DNA from 3 places in the Bacillus sp. JK74 genome. Region 3 is predicted to be linked to each of the others. Evidence: riboswitches for the same ligand, from Rfam matches in the RefSeq annotation. Region 3 holds a riboswitch; each other region holds the start of a gene.
The links. Region 3 has a riboswitch for S-adenosylmethionine ahead of ACWJJ5_RS08445 (methionine biosynthesis PLP-dependent protein). Riboswitches for the same ligand answer to the same signal wherever they lie in the genome.
Positions count from the first base shown of each region.

Region 1: it holds a riboswitch for S-adenosylmethionine, as region 3 does, so the genes downstream of both, ACWJJ5_RS04000 (5-methyltetrahydropteroyltriglutamate--homocysteine S-methyltransferase) here and ACWJJ5_RS08445 (methionine biosynthesis PLP-dependent protein) in region 3, are expected to answer to the same signal.
Region 2: it holds a riboswitch for S-adenosylmethionine, as region 3 does, so the genes downstream of both, metK (methionine adenosyltransferase) here and ACWJJ5_RS08445 (methionine biosynthesis PLP-dependent protein) in region 3, are expected to answer to the same signal.

Region 1 is NZ_JBSJQB010000001.1:789,588-794,055, forward strand. It holds gene pepT (peptidase T) at 1-642, shown strand, start outside; gene ACWJJ5_RS03990 (hypothetical protein) at 1,219-1,386, shown strand; gene ACWJJ5_RS03995 (LURP-one-related/scramblase family protein) at 1,489-1,965, shown strand; SAM riboswitch class I at 2,050-2,136, shown strand; gene ACWJJ5_RS04000 (5-methyltetrahydropteroyltriglutamate--homocysteine S-methyltransferase) at 2,214-3,350, shown strand; gene ACWJJ5_RS04005 (methyltransferase domain-containing protein) at 3,384-4,265, opposite strand.
Region 2 is NZ_JBSJQB010000003.1:21,883-26,350, forward strand. It holds gene ACWJJ5_RS10275 (alpha/beta hydrolase family protein) at 1-250, shown strand, start outside; gene ACWJJ5_RS10280 (DUF2584 domain-containing protein) at 308-550, shown strand; gene pckA (phosphoenolpyruvate carboxykinase (ATP)) at 593-2,176, opposite strand; SAM riboswitch class I at 2,374-2,513, shown strand; gene metK (methionine adenosyltransferase) at 2,683-3,885, shown strand; gene asnB (asparagine synthase (glutamine-hydrolyzing)) at 4,029-4,468, shown strand, end outside.
Region 3 is NZ_JBSJQB010000002.1:798,391-802,858, forward strand. It holds gene metC (cystathionine beta-lyase) at 1-248, opposite strand, end outside; gene ACWJJ5_RS08445 (methionine biosynthesis PLP-dependent protein) at 241-1,362, opposite strand; SAM riboswitch class I at 1,432-1,557, opposite strand; gene ACWJJ5_RS08450 (esterase family protein) at 1,732-2,454, shown strand; gene ACWJJ5_RS08455 (YjcG family protein) at 2,480-2,995, shown strand; gene ACWJJ5_RS08460 (GNAT family N-acetyltransferase) at 3,000-3,431, shown strand; gene ACWJJ5_RS08465 (AbrB/MazE/SpoVT family DNA-binding domain-containing protein) at 3,592-3,825, shown strand; gene ACWJJ5_RS08470 (ABC transporter ATP-binding protein) at 3,826-4,468, shown strand, end outside.

The sequences.
Region 1 (4,468 bases), on a different contig from region 3:
ATAGACGGAGGCCCCCTCGGCGAACTGCAATATGAAAGCTTTAACGCAGCCGCCGCAAAGCTTACTTGTTACGGAAAAAGCGTCCACCCGGGGACGGCGAAAAACAAAATGGTCAACGCTTCAAAAATCGCGATGGAATTTCATCACGCGCTGCCGAAAGAAGAAGCGCCGGAATATACGGAAGGGTATGAAGGCTTCTATCATTTACTTTCCATGAACGGAGACGTTTCTGAAGCCGCCCTGTCGTACATCATCAGAGACTTTGACAGAGACCGCTTTGCAGAACGAAAAGAATATATGCAGAAAACCGCCGATGCGCTAGCGGCCAAATACGGCAAGGAAAGCATCAAGCTTGAACTGCGTGATCAATATTACAACATGAGAGAAAAAATCGAACCGGTCAAAGAGATAGTCGATGTCGCGTATCAAGCCATGAAAAACCTCGACATCGAACCGATTATCGAACCGATCCGGGGCGGAACCGACGGCTCACAGCTCTCTTACATGGGACTGCCGACACCGAACATTTTCACGGGCGGCCAAAACTTCCACGGAAAATATGAATACATTTCCGTCGATCATATGGAAAAGGCGGTAAACGTCATTGTTGAAATCGCCAGGCTCTTTGAAGAGCGCGCTTAAAACCAAAGCCCCCTGCTTTGGTTTTTTTCTTTCACATGAAACCTTTCCTTCTTTCTTTCCGTATATAAGGTATGAAATGGAAAGAAGGAGTGAAGACTATGGCAAGAGGGACTGTAGCGAAAGAATTGAAAAAAACCTTAAAAGACCCGCGTGTTCTGGAGACGAAATCAAATCCTTTTAAAAAACTGCGGAAAATGTTCAAACGATTTTTTTAAGATAACATCTCGTTTTCGTTAAAAAAATAAAGAAAGCGCTGTCAACTCGCAGTCATCTGTTAGAAGCAGTTATTTTGCATATCATACGGTTTTTTAGGGTACTGAATAACACAAGGCAAACGAAAACACTTAAGTAGTTAATTAGACACTTACAAAAAATAGTGAAAAAGTTATATAAACGTTCATCATTCATCATCCGATACAATCTATAGAACCACAACAAGAGAAAAATTTCTTCAACCCATAGTCATTTTTACGGAAAATGACGTTATTTTTTAAAAAAGTGACAATTGTTTGAATACTTTTCGTTTGTTTTTTCGTACAATAATAATACCAAAACTTTTTTTGGGAGGTATGTAAAATGATGCTACTTATTTTCGCTGCTTTGACAGGGTATCTTGTTTTCTCTTTCAGTAAGGACAACCGCCGGAAAACGCCAAAGACAAGCCCGCTGGTGACAGCTGCCGACACGAATAACATCATTGATTTAAATGCGATCCGTCAAAAACGCCGGATGCCGCTATCATAAAAACGACAGCTGCCGCAAAATCGGCAGCCTTTTTTTATGCACCCGGCCGATATGAAACCTTCCGCCTCCTTTTTTCGTACAACATAAAAAAGGAGTTTTTTTATGTACCATTTTTACATCAAAGAGCGAATGTTTACGTTTAAGAATCGTTTTCAAGTGTTTCTTGAAAGCGGAAAAGAAGTCTACAATGTTGAAGGAAAGCTGTTTTCATTCGGTGATGAACTGAAGCTGACTGATTTGGACGGCCGCACGCTCGCCAGCGTCAATCAGAAACTGATGTCGCTCGTTCCCCGTTACGAGATTTCCGTCAGCGGCAAACCCGTCTGCCAAGTCATCAAGAAAGTCACGTTTTTCAAACCGAAATTTGAAATTTCCGGACTCGGCTGGGATCTTACCGGCGATGTGTGGGGCCGGAACTTTCAAGTGACAGACGGAAAATCAAACCGGATGACCGTCACCAAATCATGGATGAGCTGGGGCGATTCCTATCATTTGCAGATTGAAAAGGAAGAGGATATTGCTCTTTGTCTTGCGATCGCCATCGTGATAGATATGATTCTATTTGAGGGTGACAAATAAAAATATTTATCGAAATATATTGACAATATGAGAAAACATACTAAGATTAAGAGTATTACAGTTTATTCTGAAAAATAGCATATTTCCTTATCAAGAGAGGTGGAGGGACTGGCCCTATGATACCCGGCAACCGCTGTTCAGCAGAATGGTGCTAAATCCTGAAGATAAGGTTGAGATTTGCGGACGCAAGCTCTTCCCTATCCGAGGGAAGAGTTTTTTATATTTCATCAGGAAAGAAGGAATCGTTCATGTCACAGCAAAACACAGAACAACCATTGCATACTCTTCTAAGAAAAAACCCGCCGTTTCGCGCGGATCAGGTCGGAAGCCTGCTGCGGCCGGCGGCTGTGAAGCAAGCCCGCCTGCAAAGAGCGGCGGGTGAGATTTCGGCAGAACAGCTGCGCGAAATCGAAAACAGAGAAATCATCCGCAGCGTGGAAAAGCAGAAAGAAACCGGCCTCAATGTCGTGACTGACGGCGAATTCCGCCGTGCCTGGTGGCATTTTGATTTTCTCGAAAATTTAGACGGGGTTGAGGCATTTACGCCTGAAAGCGGCATTCAGTTTCACAACGTACAGACGAAAGCGCGCGGCATTAAAGTAACGGGAGATATTGATTTTTCTCAGCATCCGATGCTCGAAGATTATAAATTCCTGCACAGCATTGCCGGCGATGCTGTTCCGAAAATGACCATCCCAAGTCCGAATATGCTGTTTTTCCGCGGAAAATTGGAAAAAGCGGCCTACCAGAATGATTACAAACAATTTCAGCACGATGTGTCAAAAGCGTATAAAAAAGCGATTCAGGCTTTCTATGACGCCGGGTGCCGCTACCTTCAGCTTGATGACACCGCATGGGCCGTTTTCTTATCGGAAGCGGGGCTTCGTCAGATTGAAGATTTCGGCACAACGCCGGATGAGCTGCGCAAGCTGTTTGCCGCTTCCATTAATGACGCGATCAAGGACCGCCCTGACGATCTGAAGGTTACGATGCATATCTGCCGCGGCAACTTCCAATCCACATGGACGGCTGAAGGCGGCTATGATGCAGCGGCTGAAACGATTTTTGACGGGCTTGACCTTGACGGATTGTTCCTGGAATATGATGATTCCCGCTCCGGCGGCTTTGAACCGCTCCGCTATGTCAAACGCTCTGATCTTCAGCTTGTGCTTGGATTGATTACATCAAAACATGGCGAACTTGAAGACAAGGACGCGATTAAACGCCGGATTGAAGAAGCTTCACAATATGTCAGCCTGGATCAGCTTTGCCTCAGCCCGCAATGCGGATTCGCCTCCACTGAGGAAGGAAACCTGATCACAGAAGAACAGCAATGGGCGAAACTTCATCATGTCGTCAGCATTGCCGGTGAAGTCTGGAAATAAAAAAAAGACACGCGATCAGCGTGTCTTTTCTGTTTACAGAGGACCGGTTCCGATTAAAATATCGATATCTATCGTAATATCCGCCGCTTTTCGGCTGATAAACCGCCGGATGCTTTCATCAGTACATTTCCATGTTAAGGGCGTCATTTTCACAAGCCGCTCGAGGTCAGGCTGCAATAAGGTCTTCGTGTAACACAGCCGTTTGCGCTCAAAGGTTTGAAAGCCCGCTTGGAATCGTCCGGCCGCAGAATCGGCGGTGTCATTCCGCCGAGGACTGTCTCCGAAGAAGAATTCCCTTACTTCCTTCAAATAATCACGCCGCGGCACCGCTTTAATGACTGTGCCGCCCTTTCGTAAAAGCCTGCTGCATTCCTTGTAATTCCAAGGTGATAAAACAGACATCACGACATCAAAACAGCTGTCGGCAAACGGCGCATCCGCCACATCAGCGACGGCAAAAACAAAATGATCCCCGAAGGCCTTTGCGGCATGCAGCACACCTTCTTTCGAGAGATCAATGCCGATTCCCGTCACGGAAAAAGCGGGCTGAAGCCATTTGCATACGGCGGCTAAATGAGTGCCTTCTCCGCATCCCGCATCCAATATCGCCGCCGTTGTTTGCGGAGATTGAATGCGGCTGATGATGGCGGCGATCTCCTTTTGAACCGGCCCAAAAAATTCCCGGCTGTCAAAAAGAGCGCGTCTCGCTTCGAACAGCTGCCTGTCATAGCGGGTTTTGACCGATTTATTGAGGAAATTCACATATCCTTGCTTTGATATATCAAATGTATGCCCGTGTCCGCACATCAAGCTTTTGTATTGTGAGACCGCCATGGCCGAACTGCATAGCGGACACCTGAATACGGACTGGCATGATTGCAGTAATTCCGCGCGTTTTCTTTTTATAGACGTCAATAAAAACACCTCATTCATTCGTTATTCCGATGAAATGAAAAAGGCATAGACAAATAAACCTCACTTAATTGGAAGTTTCAACCTATTTATCTATACCTCTCATTATCTGTAACGAATGAACTGAATGATCACGAAAATGACCCCTTTTCTGCCGTCTTTTGAAGGCGGTGCCCTCAGATCCATTTTATCAGCTGCATCCCGTC
Region 2 (4,468 bases), on a different contig from region 3:
GGTGCCGGATGAATACAGATGGCGTTCGCCGTTTGAAAAAGCAGACCGCATTCAGGCCCCTGTGCTGCTCATCCATGGAGAGAATGATGAGAATGTTTCGATCGAACACGCCCGAATGATCGAGGACAAGCTGAAAGAGGCGGGGAAACCGGTGGAAACTTGGTATTACAGCGGTTTTACGCATTATTTTCCGCCGCAGGAAAACAGACGCATTGTCCGGCGGCTGGCGGAATGGATGAAGACACGGTAAGATGCCTGATTTATGATATGATAATAAAGAATAAGAGAATGAAAGGGGATTTTCATTTTGGGAATGCCTGTTGAATTTAATACCATGATTGTGACAAAAGGCAATGAAAAACGGATAGAGGAAAATATCTTTTTATTGGAGAAAGAGGGCTACCGCGTCTATCCTCTTGATATTCCGATGGACGTGCGCAAAACGAAAACCGGAGAGAAATCCGGCACCGGCGAGGTCCAAAAGCTCGAATGGGCGAACGGCCGGACAAGCATTACATACAGACTCACTTCGCTTCATTCGACAAACTGAAAAAACAAAAGCCGAGGGCATAAACGCCCTTGGCTTTTTTGATTACACGAGAGGTCCGCCGGCTTTGGCAATCGAGTCTGCATGGGAAAACTTTTTAAAGTTTTCTTTAAACTCATTGGCTAAAAACAGCGCTTTTTCGTTGTATGCTTGTTTATCGCTCCATGTGTTTTCAGGCTGAAGAACTTCATCCGGCACGCCCGGAACATGAACGGGACTGTGCAGGCCGAAAATGCTGTCTGCCGTCATGTCAGTCTGGTTCAGTCTGCCGTCAATAGCGGCTTTGACCATCGCTCTTGTATACGAAAGTTTCATCCGTTCTCCGACTCCGTACCCTCCGCCGGTCCAGCCTGTGTTGACCAGGAAGACTTGAACGCCGTGTTCGTCGATTTTACGCCCGAGCATTTCGGCATATACATGTGCCGGAAGCGGAAGGAACGGTGAACCGAAGCACGTCGAGAAAGTCGTTTGCGGAGATGTCACGCCGCGTTCGGTTCCCGCGAGTTTACTGGTGTAGCCGCTTAAGAAGTGATACATCGCCTGTTCCTTCGTCAGTTTGCTGATCGGAGGAAGCACGCCGAATGCGTCCGCCGTTAGAAAGACGATCGCCTGCGGATGGCCGGCAATGCTAGGCTGCACGATATTGCCGATCATCTCAATCGGATATGCGGCTCTTGTGTTTTCCGTGTAGAAGGAATTGTCGTAATCCGCTTCACCCGTTTTTTCATCAAGCACGACATTCTCAAGAACAGACCCGAAGCGGATCGCACGAAAAATCTGCGGTTCTTTTTCCTCGCTCAGATTGATACATTTAGCGTAACATCCGCCTTCAATGTTGAAAACGCCGGAATCTGACCAGCCGTGCTCGTCATCTCCGATCAGTTTGCGGTCCGCATCGGCTGAAAGCGTCGTTTTCCCTGTGCCGGAAAGGCCGAAAAACAGGGCGACATCGCCTTTTTCACCGACGTTGGCTGAGCAGTGCATCGGCAGTATATCCTGCTGCGGAAGCAGGAAGTTCATAATGGAGAATATTGATTTTTTCATTTCTCCGGCGTATTCGGTGCCGCCGATTAAAATGACGCGCTTTTCGAAAGAGACAATGATAAATGTTTCCGAATGCGTGCCGTCCGTCTCCGGGTCTGCTTTAAAATGCGGAGCTGAGAGAATGGTGAAAGGCTGCGCTTGCGGGTCTCTTTCATCCGTTTCCGGTCTGATAAACAGCTGGCGCGCGAATAAATTGTGCCACGCAAATTCATTTACGACCGTAATCGGCAGTCTGTATTTTTCATCCGCTCCCGCGAATCCTTCAAACACAAACAGTTCATCCCGCTGTTTTAAGTAGCTGACGACTTTGGCGTACAGCTTTTCAAACGCCTCTTCAGAAATGGGCTGATTCACCGCGCCCCAATCAATTTGATTTTCTGTGCTTTGTTCACGGACGATAAATTTATCTTTAGGTGACCGGCCTGTATATGCGCCGGTGGTGGCGCGTACGGCGCCCGTTGATGTCAGCGTTCCTTCATTTCGGCTGATTACTTTTTCGGTAAGTTTTGGAGCCGATAAATTATGATGCACATTCGGACTTGCAAGTAATGCTTGAAGATCTGCGGTTAAATCAACTAATTTCATAAAAACCTTCCTTTGCCGGTTTATTTGTATTTCGCTGAATGTGGAATTAGTATAACATATATCTGAAAATAGTCTATACTATTTGCGGTTTTTTGTTTGTGTTTTTCCATTGCTTCCCGAAATAAAGGCGCGCAATCGCTTTAATTCATATTGACACTTTCCGCCCTTTTACGATAAGATATTTCATTGAGCGGATACTCTTATCCCGAGCTGGCGGAGGGACAGGCCCGATGAAGCCCAGCAACCGGTTTCTCTGTAAAAAAGCAGGTGAAAACACTGTGGGAAACCAAGGTGCTAACCTGATGCAAGGTTTAATATTTTCCTTGAGCGATAAGAGTGAAAGGCACACAGACCAAACCCTTTCCTCGAGTGGAAAAGGTTTTTTTATTTCATAAAATATGCCAATTAACATTCTCTGATATAGTATGACATTGTATTAAGAGGGAGCGAGTTCCGTATCATATGAGAAGGTCTTGCAAAAGATCTTTTTTCAGGAGGAAAAGTGAATGAGTAAAAACCGTCGACTATTTACATCTGAATCTGTTACTGAGGGTCATCCGGACAAAATCTGTGACCAAATTTCTGACAGTATCTTAGATGAGATTTTAAAAAATGACCCGAACGCGCGCGTGGCCTGCGAAACATCTGTAACGACAGGACTTGTGCTGGTAAGCGGAGAGATTACTACATCAACATACGTTGACATTCCGAAAACAGTCCGTGAAACGATTAAAGAAATCGGCTACACACGCGCTAAATACGGATTTGATGCGGAGACTTGCGCTGTTTTAACATCAATTGATGAACAGTCTGCGGATATCGCAATGGGTGTCGATCAGGCTCTTGAAGCGCGTGAAGGCACAATGAGCGATGCTGAAATCGAAGCAATCGGAGCGGGAGACCAAGGCCTGATGTTCGGTTATGCGTGTAACGAAACGAAAGAGCTTATGCCGCTTCCGATCTCTTTGGCGCATAAATTAGCCCGCCGTTTGAGCGAAGTCCGCAAAGAAGACATTCTTCCGTACCTTCGCCCTGACGGCAAAACGCAAGTTACCGTTGAATATGATGAAAACAACAAGCCGGTCCGCATCGACGCGATCGTCATTTCAACTCAGCACCACCCGGAAATTACGCTTGAGCAGATTCAGCGCAATCTGAAAGAGCATGTCATTAACCCTGTTGTGCCTGAGGAACTGATCGATGAAGAAACAAAATACTTCATCAACCCTACGGGACGTTTCGTAATCGGCGGACCTCAAGGTGATGCGGGTCTTACCGGCCGTAAAATCATCGTTGACACATACGGCGGATATGCACGTCACGGCGGCGGCGCATTCTCCGGTAAGGATGCGACGAAGGTAGACCGTTCTGCGGCATACGCTGCGAGATACGTAGCGAAAAACATCGTGGCAGCAGGTCTTGCTGATTCTTGTGAAGTGCAGCTTGCATACGCAATCGGCGTGGCACAGCCTGTTTCTATTTCCATCAATACATTTGATACAGGAAAAGCTTCTGAAGAAAAACTGATCGAAGTCGTACGGAATAACTTCGACCTGAGACCTGCCGGCATTATTAAAATGCTTGATCTGCGCCGCCCGATCTATAAGCAGACAGCTGCTTACGGCCACTTCGGACGTCATGATGTGGATCTTCCTTGGGAGCGTACTGACAAGGCGGATGCGCTTCGCAAAGAAGCACTAGGAGAATAATTTTATAGCCGCTTACTTAAGCGGCTTTCCCTTTTTGTAGATGCTGCCATGCTTATTTTTTACATAGCGTGAAACCAATGGCGTAACAAAGCGTCTATAAAAAGGGGGTCCAATTAGAAAATTACACTTATGGAGGCTATACTATGTGTGGATTTGTCGGTGTTTTTAATAAGCATCCATTAACTCAAACCGCAGATCAAGAAGAGCTAATCAAACAAATGAACCAAATGATCGTTCACCGCGGTCCTGACAGCGATGGGTATTATCATGATGAGCACGTCGGATTCGGCTTCAGACGGCTCAGTATTATTGACGTAGAAAACGGCGGACAGCCTTTATCATATGAAGACGAAAAATATTGGATCATTTTTAACGGCGAAATCTATAACTACATTGAATTGAGAGAAGAGCTTGAAGCGAAAGGCTACACTTTCAATACAGATTCCGATACCGAAGTGCTCCTTGCGACATACCGTCATTATAAAGAAGAAGCCGCTTCAAAGCTTCGCGGAATGTTTGCGTTTTTAATCTGGAACAAGGCTGACCGCGTCATGTACGGCGCGAGAGACCCGTTCGGAATTAA
Region 3 (4,468 bases):
ATCGCCGCCATACCGGAGCTGAAAGCAAAACCTCTCGTTCCGCCTTCAAGACCTGCGATCGTTTCTTCAAGCGCTGTTCTTGTCGGTGTGCCGGAGCGGCTGTAATCATATGTCCCGAATTCTTCAAATGAAGACTGATGGAATGTGGAAGCATGCTGGATCGGCACGCTGACGGCTCCGGTGGCTCCGTCTGTTTTAAATGGATTGTGCACGAGCTGGGTTTCCAGCGTCCAATTGTGATTACTCATATGACACGGCCCCCTCTTTTACTTGCTGTAATGCCTGCTTTACATCCCGCTTCAAATCTTCTGCATGTTCAATGCCCACTGAAAAACGCAGCAGGCGGTTGCAGACGCCGTTTGCGATACGGATATCTTCCGGAATGTCCATGTGCGTCTGTGTCGCGGGGTATGTAATAAAGCTTTCCACCCCGCCGAGACTTTCTGCGAAACAGATCGTTTTCAGCGCCTTTAAAAACGGATTGACCCATTCCTCTTTTTGCAGCCGGAAAGACAGCATCCCGCCTTTTCCGGGATATAACACGTCGGCGATTTCCTCTTCCTGTTCTAAAAATTCTGCAAGTTCACGGGCGTTTTCTTCATGACGGCGCATTCTGAGTCCGAGTGTTTTCATCCCTCTCATTAAAAGCCACGAATCAAACGGCGGGAGAACGGCGCCGATCGCATTTTGGTGATTAAACATGATGTCGCCGAGCTCTTCATCCTTAACGACAGCCAGACCGGCAAGGAGGTCATTGTGCCCCGCTAAATATTTTGTGGCGCTGTGAATGACGATGTCCGCTCCCAGTTCAAGCGGGCGCTGGAGCACCGGGGTATAAAACGTATTATCCACAATTAAAAGCAGGCCGGCTTCTTTCGTAATCCGGGCGATTTTTTCAATGTCCGCCTCCTGCATTAACGGGTTTGTCGGCGTTTCAACAAATACCGCTTTCGTGTTTTCCGTTATTTTGGAGCGTAAACAGTCTTCATCGCTGAAATCATCATAAATAAAGCTTAAGCCGTATTTTCTCCATTCGTTTTCAAACAAACGGTACGTGCCTCCGTATAAATCGGAGGATACAATCAATTCATCCCCGCTTTTAAATAAAGCCATAATGGTTTGAATGGCTGCCATTCCCGAGCTGAAAGCAAATCCTCTCGCACCGTTTTCCAACACGGCGATGGCGTCTTCGACGAGCTGGCGTGTCGGGTTTTTCGTGCGCACGTAATCAAAACCTGTAGATTCTCCTATTCCTCTATGGCGGTAAGCGGTGGACAGATAAATCGGCGGACTGACCGTTCCCGTTGCTTCTTCGCTTCTATTTCCAATTTGGGCTAATTTTGTTTCAACATGCTGCGTCATCAGTAAGCACCATCCTTTTTCAAAAATAAAAAAGCCCCCTCTTCATAAGAAGAAGGAGCTTTTCTCTTCCTCTTATCTTCCAAGCATGTGAATCGCTTGCTGGATTTAGCACCTTGGCACTTTGCCTTCCCGCGGCAAAGCAAACCGGTTGCTGAGGTTTCAAAGGGCCAGTCCCTCCACCTCTCGTGATAAGAATATTGTTTTGTATTTTCTGATTGTTCTATATTAACGCACTATAAAATGGATTTCAACAACTTTTTATTTATCTGAACTCTCGCAAGAAGTGCATCTGAAGAAAGAAATTTCTAATAATTCATGGTACAATAGGAAAAAACCATCAAGACAAGAAGCGGCCTGGAGGAATGCGAAGTGGCATCAAAAAACGGAATCATTCATGAGAAAACACTTTTCTCCCATGAGCTTGAAGAGGAAATGACCGTTTTGGTCTACCTGCCCGCCACCTTCTCCCCCCTGTATAAATATCATACGGTCATCGCTCAGGACGGCCATGATTATTTCAGATTAGGGAGAATCGGGCGTCAGGCGGAAGAGCTTATGTCAAAAGGGGAAATTGACCGCTGCATCATTATCGGCGTCCCTTATAAAAATGTGCGGGAGCGAAGAAACACATACCATCCAGAAGGCTCTAAGTTCGCCTCATATAAGCGGTTTATCGCCAATGAGCTCGTTCCTTTTATCGACAAAGAATACCCGACTTATCAAGTCGGATACGGCCGCACCATGATCGGGGATTCCCTCGGCGGAACCGTTTCGCTCATGACGGCGATTGACTATCCGAATATGTTTGGAAACGTCATCATGCAGTCTCCGTATGTTGACGGGCACGTGCTGGATGCCGTCCGGCAGTCGGAGGATCTCAAACAGATTTCCGTTTATCATCAAATCGGAGAAAAAGAAACCGGCGTCCACACGACGGACGGTCAGGTTCTTGATTTCACCGCGCCGAACGAAGAGCTCAAACAGCTGCTGGAAAGCAAACAGTCCGAATACACGTATGAAACCTTCGACGGGGATCATAAATGGACCTATTGGCAGCCGCTCATCACGCCGGCGCTGAAAAAAATGCTGTAACCATTCATTTAAGGAGGGAACTTTCATGAAATACGGTATTGTTTTATTTCCATCAAAAAAATTACAGGATCTCGCCAATTCGTACCGGAAACGCTACGACCCGAGCTACGCGCTCATTCCGCCGCATCTGACGGTAAGAGATCCGTTTGAAGCGACAGAACAGGAAATCGAGCAGGTCGTATCACAGCTGAGACAGACGGCGAAAGAGTCGCATCCGCTCGTTCTGAAAATTACAAAATACAGCTCGTTTTCTCCTGTGAATAATGTGATATATATGAAAGCAGAGCCGACGGAGGAATTAAAATCTCTGAGTGAGAAATGCTACTCAGGAGCATTATCCGGCGAGCCGGAATACAGCTTCGTTCCGCATGTCACGGTCGGCCAGAAGCTGTCGTCAGATGAACATTCCGACGTACTCGGACAGCTGAAAATGCAGGACATTTCCCACGAAGAAGTCATCGACCGTTTTCACCTGCTCTATCAGCTGGATAACGGCTCATGGACTGTGTACGAAACATTTTTATTAGGCGGAGGAGAATAACTGCTTGGAATCCATCATCGCAAAAACTGAAAAACAGCTGAACGACGCTTTTTTCGTCAGAAAAGAGGTCTTTGTGAAAGAACAGCATGTTCCGGAAGAAGAGGAAATTGATCAATTCGAAGACACGTCAGAGCATATAGTCATATATGACGGCGGCCAGCCGGTCGGAGCCGGCAGATGGCGCTTGAAAGACGGGCATGGAAAATTAGAGCGCATCTGCGTAATGAAAAGCCATCGTTCTTTAGGCGTCGGGGCCATCATGATGCAGGCGCTTGAAAAAGCGGCTGCAGCCAAGGGCGCCGGCAGCTTTATCTTACATGCGCAGACGCAGGCGGTTCCGTTTTACGAAAAACAAGGATACCGCGTCACATCCGGCGAAGAATTTCTCGATGCGGGCATCCCCCATCTGGAAATGATAAAGGAATACAAACAATAAAATCAAAAGCACTCCTGTTGATATGGCAGGAGTGCTTTTTTTATGAAAATCATACTATTTCATGAAATTTATTGCATTTTATGGAAGGTTAATGTATGTTTAGTATACTAAGTATTACAATTCATACAAAAAATACAATTCATATTTCGGAGGGATAAACATGACGGCACCAAAAGGAAAACACATATTCGGGACTGTTAAAGTGGGCACAAAAGGACAGATTGTCATTCCTAAAGAAGCAAGGGATGTTTTCGATATAAATCCGGGGGATTCACTGCTTATGCTTGGGGATGACCAGCAAGGTATCGCACTTGTTAAACAAGAACTCTTTTTCGAGTTTGCAAAAGATATTTTAAACGCTAAGCAAATCGACGCAGATAGCGAGGATGAGTAAATGCACGCGATTGAGCTGAAGCAATTAACGAAACATTATAAAGAAACCGCCGCCGTTGACCGTCTTGAGTTCTCAGTTGAGAAAGGGGAATTTTTCGCTTTACTCGGTGAGAACGGAGCCGGAAAAACGACATTAATCAGTATGCTTTGCGGACTCCTCTCTCCGGATGAGGGTGATGCATCAGTGCTTGGACACAGTATTTTGACTGATTTGGATAAAATAAAACCGAAATTGAACATGTCCCCGCAGGAAACAGCCATCGCTCCTCATCTAACCGTACGGGAAAACTTAGAGTTTATAGCCGGAGTCTACGGAATTCCGAAAAAAGAAGCAAAAAAAAGAACAGATGAGATGCTCGAATTGTTTCAATTAAAAGAGAAAGAAAGAGCAAAAACCAAAACCTTATCAGGAGGAATGCAGCGCCGCCTCAGCATCGCAATGGGCATGATTACAAAACCGGATATTTATTTCTTAGATGAGCCGACATTAGGGCTGGACGTCCGTTCACGCCGCGAGTTGTGGAAAAATCTTGAGACATTAAAGGGAGACATGACGATTATTTTAACAACACACTATTTAGAAGAGGCTGAAGCCCTGGCAGACCGTATTTGCATTTTAGAAAATGGGACTCTAAAAGCACTGG